2 linked regions of the Hyalangium ruber genome follow. The protein of the gene in region 1 binds, or shares a complex with, the protein of each later gene. Links are inferred from orthologs where the notes say so. Each region holds a gene or a part of one and is shown on either strand. Other genes may lie near its edges. The genes, in order: dnaB and dnaG.

Evidence for each region.
Region 2: the proteins of dnaB (region 1) and dnaG are in contact, whole or in part, in a crystal structure (PDB 2R6A), measured with the Geobacillus stearothermophilus proteins. The link is inferred for Hyalangium ruber from one-to-one orthologs. Residues at the interface, in WP_033016901.1 of Geobacillus stearothermophilus: Ser13, Glu15, Ala16, Gln18, Glu91, Leu92, Asp94, Ala95, Val96, Pro97, Thr98, Ala99, Ala100, Asn101, Tyr104, Tyr105, Ile108; in WP_049624496.1 of Geobacillus stearothermophilus: Lys456, Leu457, Leu458, Pro459, Ala460, Asn463, Ala464, Leu467, Leu535, Leu536, Ile537, Ala538, Gln544, Glu545, Asp548, Tyr549, His552.

What each region holds. Positions count from the first base shown.
Region 1 is NZ_JAXIVS010000032.1:1,154-10,760, reverse strand. What follows is about bases 612-3,598. They hold dnaB (replicative DNA helicase), read left to right. Parts: upstream 612-1,410; coding sequence 1,411-2,787; downstream 2,788-3,598. Other genes in these bases: SYV04_RS43270 (Ca2+-dependent phosphoinositide-specific phospholipase C), read left to right, coding at 2,928-3,598; rplI (50S ribosomal protein L9), read left to right, coding at 795-1,238; rpsR (30S ribosomal protein S18), read left to right, coding at 612-764. Outside these bases: rpsF (30S ribosomal protein S6), read left to right, coding at 1-299; more of rpsR, read left to right, coding at 351-611; more of SYV04_RS43270, read left to right, coding at 3,599-4,460; SYV04_RS43265 (TIGR01777 family oxidoreductase), read left to right, coding at 4,505-5,494; SYV04_RS43260 (YdeI/OmpD-associated family protein), read left to right, coding at 5,494-6,093; SYV04_RS43255 (hypothetical protein), read right to left, coding at 6,424-6,579; SYV04_RS43250 (hypothetical protein), read left to right, coding at 6,653-6,781; SF1B family DNA helicase RecD2, read right to left, coding at 6,778-9,063; SYV04_RS43240 (VOC family protein), read right to left, coding at 9,158-9,607. UniProt on the Escherichia coli protein: The main replicative DNA helicase, it participates in initiation and elongation during chromosome replication. Travels ahead of the DNA replisome, separating dsDNA into templates for DNA synthesis.
Region 2 is NZ_JAXIVS010000011.1:234,198-237,058, forward strand. It holds dnaG (DNA primase), read right to left. Parts: upstream 2,414-2,861; coding sequence 587-2,413; downstream 1-586. Other genes in the region: rpoD (RNA polymerase sigma factor RpoD), read right to left, coding at 1-498; SYV04_RS29200 (GatB/YqeY domain-containing protein), read right to left, coding at 2,730-2,861. UniProt on the Escherichia coli protein: RNA polymerase that catalyzes the synthesis of short RNA molecules used as primers for DNA polymerase during DNA replication.

The sequences.
Region 1 (9,607 bases):
CCATCGCCAAGCAGCCCCGCGCCATCTACGTGCATACCCACTTCCTGGGTGACTCGAAGCTGGTGGCCGAGGTGGAGCGCAACCTGCGCAACCTCGACGAGGTGACGCGCTACCTGTCCGTGAAGATCGCGGACGAGGTGGACCCCGAGTCCCGTCCGGTGCTCGAGGACGTGAAGATGGCCGGCGACGTCGAGGAGACGCGTCCGGGGGCGAGCGCCGAGCGCGAGTCCGGTGGCTTCCGTGGCGAGGCTTCCGACGAGGGCGGCGACACCGAGGAGGAGACCGCCGAGGAGGCCTAACGGCCCTCCGGTCTTCCACGAACCCTTTCGAGTTCGAGGACAAGAACACTCATGAACGGTACGGATAACAAGACGGCTCCCTCGGGAGGCGCGCGCTCCGCGGGTGGTTTCGGTGGTGGTGGCGGCGGCGGTGGTCGCGGTGGCTTCGGCGGTGGTGATCGCGGCGATCGCGGTGGCGATCGGGACCGCGGTGGCGACCGGGGCGATCGCGGCATGGGCGGCGACGACGACAAGCGCGGCGGGCGCGGCTTTGGCCGCAAGAAGGTCTGCCGCTTCTGCGCCGAGCGCAACACCAAGGTGGACTTCAAGGATCAGGCGACCCTGAAGTACTTCGTCACGGAGCGCGGCAAGATCATCCCCCGCCGCATCTCCGGCAACTGCGCCAAGCACCAGCGCGAGGTGGCGGTGGCCATCAAGCGCGCCCGCGGCCTGGCGCTCCTCCCCTACAACGCGATGGTGGGCTAGTTCGCCCCGTCCGAATTTCGGAGAAATCACATGAAGGTCATTCTTCGTGAGGACATCGACGGTCTCGGCAAGTCCGGCGAGCTCGTCACCGTCAAGGACGGCTTCGGCCGCAACTACCTGCTTCCGCGCAAGAAGGCGGTGCTCGCCAACGAGCAGAACATCCGCCAGCTCGAGCACGAGAAGGGCGTCATCTCCGCGCGCAACGCCAAGCTGAAGGGCGCCGCCGAGGAGACCGCCAAGAAGCTGGGCTCCATCAAGGTCACCATCAAGCGCAAGGTCGGCGAGCAGGACAAGCTGTTCGGCTCCGTCACCGCGCTGGACATCGCCGAGGCGCTGGCCTCCCAGGGCCAGCAGGTGGATCGTCGCGGTCTGCACCTGCCCGAGCCCATCAAGACGGTGGGCACGCACGAGGTGGAGCTGCGCCTGCACCGCGATGTGGCTGCCAAGATCAAGGTCGACGTCGTCGCCGAGTAGGCGAAGGTATCGCACCTCACCGTAGCTTCAGGGCCGTCCGGACACCCGGGCGGCCCTGTTTTTTTGCGTGGGTTGCCGGCTCGAAGCAGGCTCCGGAGGGAGCAGGCAGGGAACCCATACGGGGGGGCGGATTCACCCCTGTCAGTCCTCCCAGTAAACTGTGAGCACTCTCATGACGAACGTCCTCGATGGTCGTGAAGGCCGGCGGGTCCACGAGGATCTCGCCGCGGAGCGCGCGGTGCTCGGCGCGGTGCTGGCCGACAACACGCTGATCGCCAGCGTGGCGGAGGCCGTCCACCCGGACGACTTCGCCAGCCCGGCCCACTCGGCCATCTTCGCCGCGATGCTCAAGCTGGACTCCACCCAGCGCCAGGTGGACCACCTGACGCTCGCGGAGGAGCTGAAGCTGGCGGGGCACCTGGCCACGGTGGGCGGTCCGGCCTACCTGATGGCCCTGGACCAGGGCGTGCCCCTGGCGCACAACGCCGTCCAGTACGCCAACATCGTCAAGGATCAGGCGCTGCGGCGGCGGCTGGTGGCGGTGGGCCGCGAAATCGTGGAGATGGCCAGCCAGGAGACGGGCGACGTCGAGGTCATCCTCGATGAGTCCGAGCGCCGGCTGTTCAACCTGGCCGAGAAGCGCCGCGAGGGAGACCTTCGGGCCGTCAGCGAGCTGATGGAGCAGACGCTGACTCTGCTCGACAAGATGAAGGCCTCGGCCTCGGGCGTGACGGGCCTGTCCACCGGCTTCGTGGACCTGGACATGCAGCTGACGGGTCTGCACGCCGGCGAGCTCATCATCCTGGCGGCGCGCCCGGGTATCGGAAAGACGTCGCTGGTGATGAACATCGCCATGCACGCGGCCCTCAACAAAGAGGACCCCAAGGCGGTGGCCATCTTCAGCCTGGAAATGCCCGCCGACCAGCTGCTGATGCGTCTGCTGGCCTCGAGCGCGCGCGTGGACATGAAGAAGCTGCGCGGCGGCCGGCTCACGGCGAACGACGAGGAGAAATTCCAGGAGATGGCCGGCGAGCTCTACAACGCCCCCATCTACATCGACGACTCTGGCGGCCTGTCGCCCTTCGACCTGCGCGCCAAGGCGCGGCGGCTCAAGCAGAAGGATCCCCGGCTGTCGCTGATCGTCATCGACTACCTCCAGCTGATGCACCAGAAGGGCAAGGTGGAGAGCCGCCAGTTGGAGGTGAGCGAGATCTCCCGCAGCCTCAAGCAGCTGGCCAAGGAGTTGGAGGTGCCGGTGATCGCCCTCAGCCAGCTCAACCGTAAGGTGGAGGAGCGCAAGGGCGGCCAGCCCATGCTCAGCGACCTGCGTGAGTCGGGCTCCATCGAGCAGGACGCGGACGTGGTGATGTTCATCCACCGCGAGGAGCCAGAGGAAGGCGAAGGGGGCGGTGAGCAGCGCGCGAGCTCCGTCATCCCCGTGGAGCTGATCATCGCCAAGCAGCGTAACGGCCCCGTCGGCTCGGTCCCGCTGGTGTTCCTCTCGGAGTTCACTCGCTTCGAGAGCCGCGCCCGGGGCGACTTCCAGTAGGAGCGCGTCAGGCGCCCGGGGCCATCCCCTAGACTGGGGGCATTGCGGACTCGTCGGTCGGTTCTGACGCGGAGGGGCTTCCCTCGGGGTGTGGCTCTCCTGCAAGGTGGAGGGCCCCCTCCCTCACGAAAGCCCCGGCCATGACGCTTCGCGCCCCCCTGCTGCTCGCGCTGCTGGCATCGTTCGCGCTCGTCCCCTCCGCCCACGCCCAACCCGCCTACAACGAGCTGCGCCAGAAGTCGTCCCACAACTCGTACCAGCGCCATGAGGCGGTGCTCGACCAGCTCGTCTACCACCGCATCCGCTCGCTCGAGTTCGACATCCACACCGGCAAGAGCGGCTGGTCCAAGACAGCGGGCAACTGGTTCGTCTACCACGACGACAACGAGCCGGAGACCACCTGCCACCGGCTCTCGGACTGCCTGGAGGAACTGCGCGCCTTCCACCTCGCCAACCCGAACCACGAGGTGGTGACGGTGTGGGTGGATCTCAAGGACCCCTTCGAGACGGGGCGCCTGCCTCAGGACCTGGATGCGCGCATCACCACGCACCTGCCGTCCGCGTGGCTCTTCAAGCCCTCGGACGTGATGGCGGCGTGCCCGGGAGTCAGCAGCCTGCAGGCGGCGCTGACGGGCGCCTGCACCTGGCCCACCCACACGGCGCTGCGGGGCCGCTTCGTCTTCGTCCTCACCGGTGGGGACGTCTCCTCGTCCACGAGCAAGCTCAACACCTATGTCTCCAACGGCACGACGGCCACCAGCCGCGTGGCCTTCATCGCTCCGGATCTGAAGAGCACCTCGGGCATTGGCACTCGGCAGTACGCCGTCTTCTTCAACATGGAGAATACCTACGCTCCCCTGTCCACGGACGTCCACCTGGCCAACTTCATTGGCCGGGTGTGGGGAGTGAATGACACGACGTCCTGGAGCCGGGCGGTCTCGCTCAACACCCACCACGTGGCCACGGACAAGGTGAGCTACCACATGGATCCGTGGGCGGTGACGCACAATGGCCTGGGCTGGCCCTTCCAGTGCCTGGAGGGCTGGCCCTGCGCGAGCAACCAGGAGGCGGTGGACAGCTTGGGCGTCGAGGTGGACTCGGGTGACATCTGGTCCTCGAGCGACAGCTTCCTGTTCGCGCACGAGAGCAACAGCGCGGTGACCACGACGACGTGGACGGCCTCGGTGTCGACGCCCAACAGCCACGTGGATGAGTGGGCCAAGGGGTGCCTGATGGTGCGAGCGGGCACCACGGCCACGGCGCGCTACTTCGCCATCTGCCGAGCGGCGGACAACCACAAGCTGCGCGTCCAGTACCGCACCAGCACGAGTGGCGCCTCGACCGCGGCGGAGGTGGACATTCTCCCGGCGGACACGGTGGACCAGGAGAGCCTCACCTTCCTGCGCCTCACGGTGCAGTACGACGGGGCGCAGACGTGCGCCTCGGGGTATGGCTCGCAGAACGGCTCGACGTGGAAGCTCATCGCCAGCCAGTGCTTCTCAGGACTGCTGGCGAACCAGGGGCTCGCGGTGAGCTCGCACGGAAGCGGCAAGGTGAAGCTGCTGTTCGGCAACGTGAAGCGCGACACCACGCTGTACCGGGCGGCCTCCTTCCCGAATAAGACGGCTATCGGCGGGGCGAGTTCCTGGCGAGTATTCGACGGGTTCTTCTAACCCCCTCGTCACCGCGAAGAGCCTGCCGACACTTGGGAGGACCCATGAAGATCGTGATTCCTGGAGGCACAGGGCAGGTGGGCACCTTGCTCGCCCGCGCGTTTCTCGCGCAGGGACATGACGTCGTCATTCTCAGCCGGAGCGGCAAGGGAGAGGCGCGCACCGTGCATTGGGACGGCCGCACTCTCGGCGCGTGGGCCCTGGAGTTGGACGGAGCCGACGCCGTCATCAACCTGGCCGGGAGGAGCGTGAACTGCCGCTATACACAGGAGAACCTGCGGGCGATGAAGGACTCACGCGTGGACTCGACGCGCGTGGTGGGCCAGGCCATCGCTCAGGCTCAGCGCCCGCCCCGGGTGTGGCTGCAGATGAGCACGGCGACCGTCTACGCGCACCGCTTCGAAGCCCCGAACGACGAGGCGACGGGCCAGCTCGGCGGCGACGAACCAGATGCTCCCAGTTACTGGCGGGTGAGCGTCGACATCGCGAAAGCCTGGGAAGAGGCGCAGCGAGAGGCAAACACCCCGCACACACGCAAGGTCGCGCTCCGCACCGCGATGGTGATGAGCCCGGACCGGGATGGCATCTTCGACGTGCTCCTGGGGCTCACACGCCGGCGGCTGGGGGGCGCGGCGGCCGGTGGTCGCCAGTTCGTCTCCTGGATCCACGACCGCGACTTCGTCCGCGCCGTCCAGTTCCTGCTGGAGCACGAGGAATTCGAGGGACCGGTCAACCTGGTCTCGCCGAATCCCCTTCCCCAGCGCGACTTCATGGCGGAGCTTCGTGCAGCGGCGGGAGTGGGGCTCGGGCTGCCCGCGACGAAGTGGATGTTGGAGATCGGCGCCTTCTTCATGCGAACGGATACGGAGCTGCTATTGAAGAGTCGCCGTGTGGTTCCTGGCCGCCTGCATGCAGCGGGTTTCACGTTCGAGTTTCCCGAATGGCCTCAGGCAGTTCGGGACCTCGTCAGTCGCTGGCAAACCACCGCTGGTTCAGAAGGTACGACGGCCCGCACAGAGCGAAAGGCAGACTGATGGCACCCGTCCAGGTTCGGGCTGAAAAGGTCCGTGAGTTCAAGGATGCCGAGAGCTTCTACAAGTGGCTCGGCAAGCACCACGACAAGGAAGACGAGCTCTGGATCAAGATTCACAAAGTGGATTCAGGGCTCCGATCGATCACCCCCAAGGAGGCCATTGACGTGGTGCTCTGTTGGGGCTGGATCGACGGGGTGCGCAAGGGGTTCGACGACAAGAGCTTTCTGCAACGGTATACGCCGCGCGGAAAGAAGAGCATCTGGAGCCAGATCAACGTCGACAACGTCGCCCGACTCATCAAGGAAGGCCGGATGACCCCGCACGGGCTCGAGGCCGTCGATGCCGCCAAGGCTGACGGCCGTTGGGATCGCGCCTACGGAAGCGGCAAGGACATGAAGATCCCCGACGATCTTCAAGCCGCGATCGATGCCAAGCCCAAAGCGAAGACCATGTTCGAAAAGCTCAGCGCGCAGAACCGGTTCGCCCTGGCCTTCCGGATCCACAACCTGAAGACCGAAGCCGGGCGGAAGAAGAAGATCGAGACCCTGGTCGCGATGCTCGAGCGCGGCGAGACGATCTACCCACAGCGCAAGAAATGAGCCTCCGGTGCGGCTGCAGGCATTCGCACCATGCGTCACGAACCAGCAACACGCCTTGTGCTACTCTTCCGCCTCTTTCTCTTCTCATCGGAGGCAGTCCATGAAGCATTTTCTGGGTGTCCAACTTCCGGCGATGTTCGCGGCGTCCCTTTTCGCGGTGGCCTGTGGAGGTCCAATGGAGGAAGCCTCCGAGTTGGAGGAAACGCAGACGCTCCAGAAGAGTGAGCAGGCATTGGCGACGCTAACCACGGGCATCGCGTTCTGCACCAACAAGGGGAACGGCCTCTTCGGGTGTTCGGGGGGAGCCAATGGAGGGACGCCTCCTTACGCTTACTCTTGGACGGGCAACCAATACGTCTCCATCACCCACGTCGCCACGGGCCCCTCGAACACACGAATCGACGGGTCCTGCACCATCGGCAGGCTGAACCAGGTGACACTGACCGTCACGGATTCCGTGGGCGCCACGGCTTCAGCGACGCGCAACGTTGCGTGCTCCCTTATCGCGCCCTAGGAGTTTGTTGAGGTAACGGGCGACGAGCCTGGCGGGTAGCAGAGCGTGCTGCGTGGCAACGTGCTCTCCACCGAGCACTCCTTCCCACAGGAGGACGGAGTGCATCGGCTGTCACTGGAGGGCTACGGCTACCGGTGGTTCCGCGTCGGTGAGCAGGACGACGCGAGGCGCTAGTCCCGCAGCCGCGCGGCGAGCCGCGTGAAGCGCTTCTGGGTTTCCCCATTTCGCACCGCGAGCCCCAGCGCCTTCTTGCTTCCCACCAGCACCACCAGCTTCCGGCCCCGCGTCACGCCGGTGTAGAGCAGGTTGCGCTGCAGCAGCGTGTAGTGCTGCGTGTGCAGGGGCAGCACCACACACGGGTACTCGCTGCCCTGCGACTTGTGCACACTGGTGGCGTAGGCGAGCACCAGCTCATCGAGGTCCGACCAGGCGTAGGCCACCGGTCGCCCGTCGTAGCGCACCACCAGCGCCTGCTCCTCGCGGTCGATGACCTCCACCCGCCCGATGTCCCCGTTGAAGACGTTGAGCTCGTAGTTGTTGCGCACCTGCATCACCTTGTCGCCCACCCGGAAGGTCCGATTGCCCCGGACGAGCTCCTCTCCGGAAGGGTTCAGGTGCTCCTGCAGCGCCGCGTTGAGGCTCGCGGTGCCAATGAGGCCCCGGTTCATCGGCACGAGCACCTGCACCTCGTCCACCGGGTGCAGGCCGAAGCGGCGCGGAATGCGCTCCTTCACCAGCGTCTTGACGGCCGCGAGGATGGCCTCGGGCTCCTCCTTCTCCACGAAGTAGAAGTCGGCCAGCGCGTCGGCGGGGGGCACCTGGGGCAGCTCGCCCTGGTTGATGCGGTGCGCGTTGGTGATGATGAGGCTGGCCTGCGCCTGGCGGAAGATGTGCTTGAGCCGCACCACCGGCACATGCCCGGAGGCGATGATGTCCTGGAGCACGCTACCCGGCCCCACGCTGGGCAGCTGGTCCACGTCCCCCACGAGCAGCAGCTGGCAGTGGGGCGGCAGCGCCTTGAGCACGCTGAGCATCAGCACGGTGTCCACCATGGACACCTCATCGAGCACCAGCACGTCGGCCTGGAGCGGGTTGTTCCGGTCGCGTTGGAAGCTGTGGGTGCGGGGGTTGTACTCGAGCAGCCGGTGGATGGTCTCCGCCTCGCGTCCCGTCGCTTCCCCCATCCGCTTGGCCGCGCGTCCCGTGGGGGCCGCGAGCAACAGCCGGCGGTCCTTCTTCTCCAGGATGGAGAGGATCGCGTTGACCAGCGTCGTCTTCCCCGTGCCCGGGCCGCCGGTGATGACCAGCACCTTGGCCACCATCGCCTGACGCACCGCCTCCTTCTGCTCGGGGGCCAGCGAGATGCCCTGGCGGGCCTCGGCCCAGGCGACGGCCCGCTCCACGTCCACCTCCAGGGGCCGCGCGGGCCAGGCGGCGAGCGCCCTGAGGAGGTTGGCGACGCCGATCTCCGAGACGTGCAGCGCCTTCAAGTAGACCGCCTCGCAGGCGTCCTCGGGGCGGGGGTGGGCCAGGGCGTTGACCCCCTCCACGGCGAGGTACTCGGCGGCGTCGAGCCGGGTGATGGCCGCCTCCACGAGCGCGGGCGTCACCTCCAGCATCTCCACCGTGCGCGCGCTGAGCTTCTCGCGCGGCGCGTAGAGGTGGCCGTCCTCGGAGAACTCGCGCAGCACGTGCAACACCCCCGCCTCGGCGCGCCTGGGCGAGTCCGGAGGCACGCCGAGCGACCGGGCGATGCGGTCGGCGGTGCGAAAGCCGATGCCGTACACGTCGATGGCCAACCGGTAGGGATTGTCCCGCACCACGTCCACCGCCCTGGCGCCGTACTGCTTGTAGACCTTCACCGCGAAGCTGGCCGGCACCTCGTGGGACTGCAGGAAGACCATCACCTGACGGATGTCGCGCTGCTCGGCCCACGTTTCGCGCAGGAGCTTGCGGCGCTTCTCCCCGAAGCCCTTCACCTCCGCCAGCCGCTCGGGCTTCGAGTCGATGATGTCCAGCGTCTCCAGGCCGAAGTGCTGCACCAGGCGCCTGGCCATCGCCGGGCCCACGCCCTTCACCAGCCCGCTGCCGAGGTACTTCTCGATGCCCACCAGCGTCGCCGGCTTCACCGTCGCGAAGGAGACGACGCGGAACTGTTCCCCGTACTTCCGGTCCTGCACCCACGAGCCGGTGAGGCGCAGGAACTCGCCGGGCTGGGCGCCCAGGAGGTTGCCCACGGCGGTGATGGGCTCCTTGCGACCGGGGAGCAACACCCGCACCACGCTCCAGGCGGCCTCCTCGTTGGCGTAGGTGATGCGCTCGAGGCTTCCCTCCACGGTGGTGGTGGGACGCTCAGGGGAGCTGGCCTCATGGGCCGAGGGGGCCCCATCCCGCGCGGAGGGCAGGATGCCCCCTACCTCGGCGGCGTACACCGGGGAGGAACGGGAAGCGGACATGGCGCCGGGAAATTATCAGGGCGCTGGCTCCCGAGGCAGTGGCAAGCCAGGCCCTGGTGAAGGAGGGCCGCCGAGCATGCAGCCGACCGCGTCCTCAGCGCGCCGGCTTCGGGACGTGCTGATCAATCAGGATGGGGTTGCCATCGGGATCGATGAGCATGAGGCTCGCGGGGCCGGTGGAGGATTCGTCGGCGGCGGAGGCGAGGGTGAGGCCACGGGCCTGGAGGGTCTTCTGGAGCTCGCGGACGTCGTCAAAGTCGGCGAGTGCAGTGGCGTTGCGGTCCCAGCCCGGATTGAACGTCAGGATGTTCTTGTCGAACATTCCCTGGAAGAGGCCGATGGTGCTGGTCTCGTTCTGCATGATGAGCCAGTTCTGGGCCTGGTCACCGCCGAAGACCCTGAAGCCAAGCTTCTCGTAGAACGCGCGGGAGGCGGCGAGGTCCTTGACGGCGAGGCTGACGGAAAAATTGCCGAGGCGCATGAGTGCGGCTCCTGAGGTCGGGGCGGTGGCGGGTTGGCGAGCAGGCGCCGTCGCGCAGCCGCT
Region 2 (2,861 bases), on another replicon or contig:
CTGGGCGGCCTTCTGCGCGTCGACGATCTCGATGTCGTTGTCGCCGAACATGCTCATCACGTCGTCGATCTGATCCGACGACACGATGTCCGCGGGCAGCGCGTCATTCACCTCGTCATAGGTGAGGAAGCCCTTCTCGCGACCAGCGGCCAGCAGGTCCTTGACCTCCTTGCGCTCGGCGATGGCCTCTTCCTCGACTTCGTCCTCGACGGCGTCGGGATCAACCTCGACGGCGGCGGCAGCCTCCTCCGCGGCCTCCTCGGGATCCACGTCATCGCCCGTGGCCTCGGTGACGGCCTTGCGCTTCTTGAGCTTCTCGATGGCCTTCTCAGTGGCCTCCGCGCTCGCGGCCGCCTCTTCCGCTGCAGCAGCCGCGGCCTTGGCTCCCTTCGCCGCCGCGGCACTGTCCGCCGGGCCCTTCTTCTTGCGGATCGTCGGTTCCACCTTCTTCTTGGTGGGCTTCACGGCGGACCCCTTCGCGGGCTTCTGCGTCGGCATTCGGGTACTTCTCCTTAGAAAACAGGTGCTTGGCCTGGAGCGAGCCGGCCGATCTACAGCAAAGTACTAGATAGTTACAAACGCGAACTCAAACCGGTTGCACTGGGGCCTTTGTTCCCGTAGGCGCGGGCTTCAACTCGTCGAGGACGCGCTTCTTCAGGGCGAGCAGTTCGATTCGCTCGGTGAGCAGCCGCCGGGTCTCCTCCGTGAGGTCGTACGCGCCAGGAGCCTGCTTCGTGGCCTTCTCTATATAGCCAAGCTGCTCGTCGATTCGCCGCAGCATCAGCTTGCGGCACACGGTGAGGAACGTCTGCTCCAGGGCGGCGCCGGCCTCGGGAAGCTGACGCAGGGCCACTTCGATGGCGCGTTTGACGGGCTCGGCCGCCTCGAACAGCGCATCTTCCACGCCCTGTCCGGACGTGGCGTGGGCCAGCACCACCCGCAGTCCGGTGTGGGATAATTCATCACCCGTGCGGAAGGAGTCGCGGGCCATCAAGCGAGGCTCACGCAGGGTGGCGGCGACGTACATGGCCTCCAGGGCATCCGGAGGGCGCACGGGGGCCGGGCGGGCCGCGGGCGGGCGCTGGGCGCCGGGGGCTGCCTGAGCGGGCGCGCCTGGCTTGGGCACGGGCTTCGTGGCGGGCTTGGGGCGCAGGGCCCCTTCGAGATCTCCCGCGGGCAGGCCGAAGTGGGAGCCGACGGCGTTGAGGAAGGCCGAGCGCACCAGTCCCATGGGGAGCTGGGCCGCCATCGGCTTGAGGCGCTCGAGCGCCGCCATTTTCTCCTCGAAGCTCGCCTGGGCACCCTGCGGAAGGACACTGGCGAAGATGTGGGAGGTCAGCGGCCGCGCTCCTTGGAGGAGCCGCTCCACTCCGTCCGAGCCTTCTCGACGCGCGAAGGTGTCCGGATCATCCCCCTGAGGCAGCAGGGCTACCCGAGCGGCTGCTCCGGCAGCGAACAGGGGACCGGCCAGTCGCTCGACCGCGTTGAGGCCGGCCTGGTCCCCGTCCAGCAGGAGGATCAGGTCGCGCGCCTCGGCGCGGCGCAGCAATTGGAGGTGGCCGGGGGTGAGGGCGGTGGAGCAGAGGGCCACGGCGTGGCGCACCCCTACCTGGTGCAGGCCGATGCAGTCGAAGTAGCCCTCCACGAGGACGGCGGCCTTGCGCTTGCGGACCTCGTCCCGGGCCTGATCCATGCCGTAGAGCGTCTCGCTCTTGTTGTAGAGCTGGGACTCCTTGGAGTTGAGGTACTTGGGGCCCTCTTCAGCGCCCACCAGGCGGCCGCCGAAGCCGATGGGGCGACCTTCCGGGGCGCGGATGGGCACCATCAGACGGCTGCGGAAGAAGTCGTAGTAGCCCTCCGCGTTGGGGCGGCGCTGGACGAGGCCGGCCTTCACGCCCCAGTCCACCATGCCGGCGCGCGTGAGCTTGTCCGCCAGCACGCTCCAACCACTGGGAGTCCAGCCGAGCCCGAAGGCCTGGGCCGTCTCCTCGGAGACGCCACGATTGGCCAGGTACGCCCGGGCAGCGCGGCCCTCGTCCTGCCACAGCAGCGCTTTGAAGTGCTCGGCGGCGAGGTCCGTGACTTCCTTGAGCTGCTGGCGCTCGCGGGCCCCCGGATCCTGGGCGGCCTCGATGTCCACGCCGACCTCGCGGGCCAGGTCCTTCACCGCGTCCACGAAGGTCTTCCCCAGGTAGCGCTGGACGAAGGACACCGCGTCCCCGCTCGCGCGGCACCCGTGGCAGAAGTAGAAGCGCTTCTCGGGCACCACGTAGAAGGAGGGCGTCTTCTCCTGGTGGAAGGGGCAGCGGCCCTTGAACTCGCGCCCGGACTTCTTGAGCTCCACGTGGCGCGAGATCAGGGAGACGATGTCCACCCGGTCGAGGATTTCTTCGATCTTGTGCTCAGGGATCACGCGGCCCCCCTCGGCTGGAGGTGAGTGCCACGAAGCATGCCCCAAGGCTCCGACGCCCCGGGTGGGTTGCATTGGCGCATGGCGCCTTTGAATCTAGTGCCTGTGCCCCACCAGGGAAGCCGGGCCGGGGCAGGGCCGCGCCGGCATGGGACCTGGGCGGTATTCTCCAGCGGGGTGGGCACAGGTACGGCTCCTCCCGCCCGCAGACGCCGAAAAGTAGGCGCGAAACGGGCAGGGAGTAGCCATTAACGGGAGATCGACGGGAGGGCAAGTTCACCCCCCCGGATCAGCCGAAGGCCGAAAGCTTGCTGAATGATCAGGACAGCTTGGCCAGCTGCGCCTTGACCTCGTCGGACACCGCCCGGCCCTCGGCGCGGCCGGCGATCTTGGGCTGCAGGGCCTTCATGACCGCGCCCATGTCCTTGGCGCTCTTGGCGCCCACGGCGGT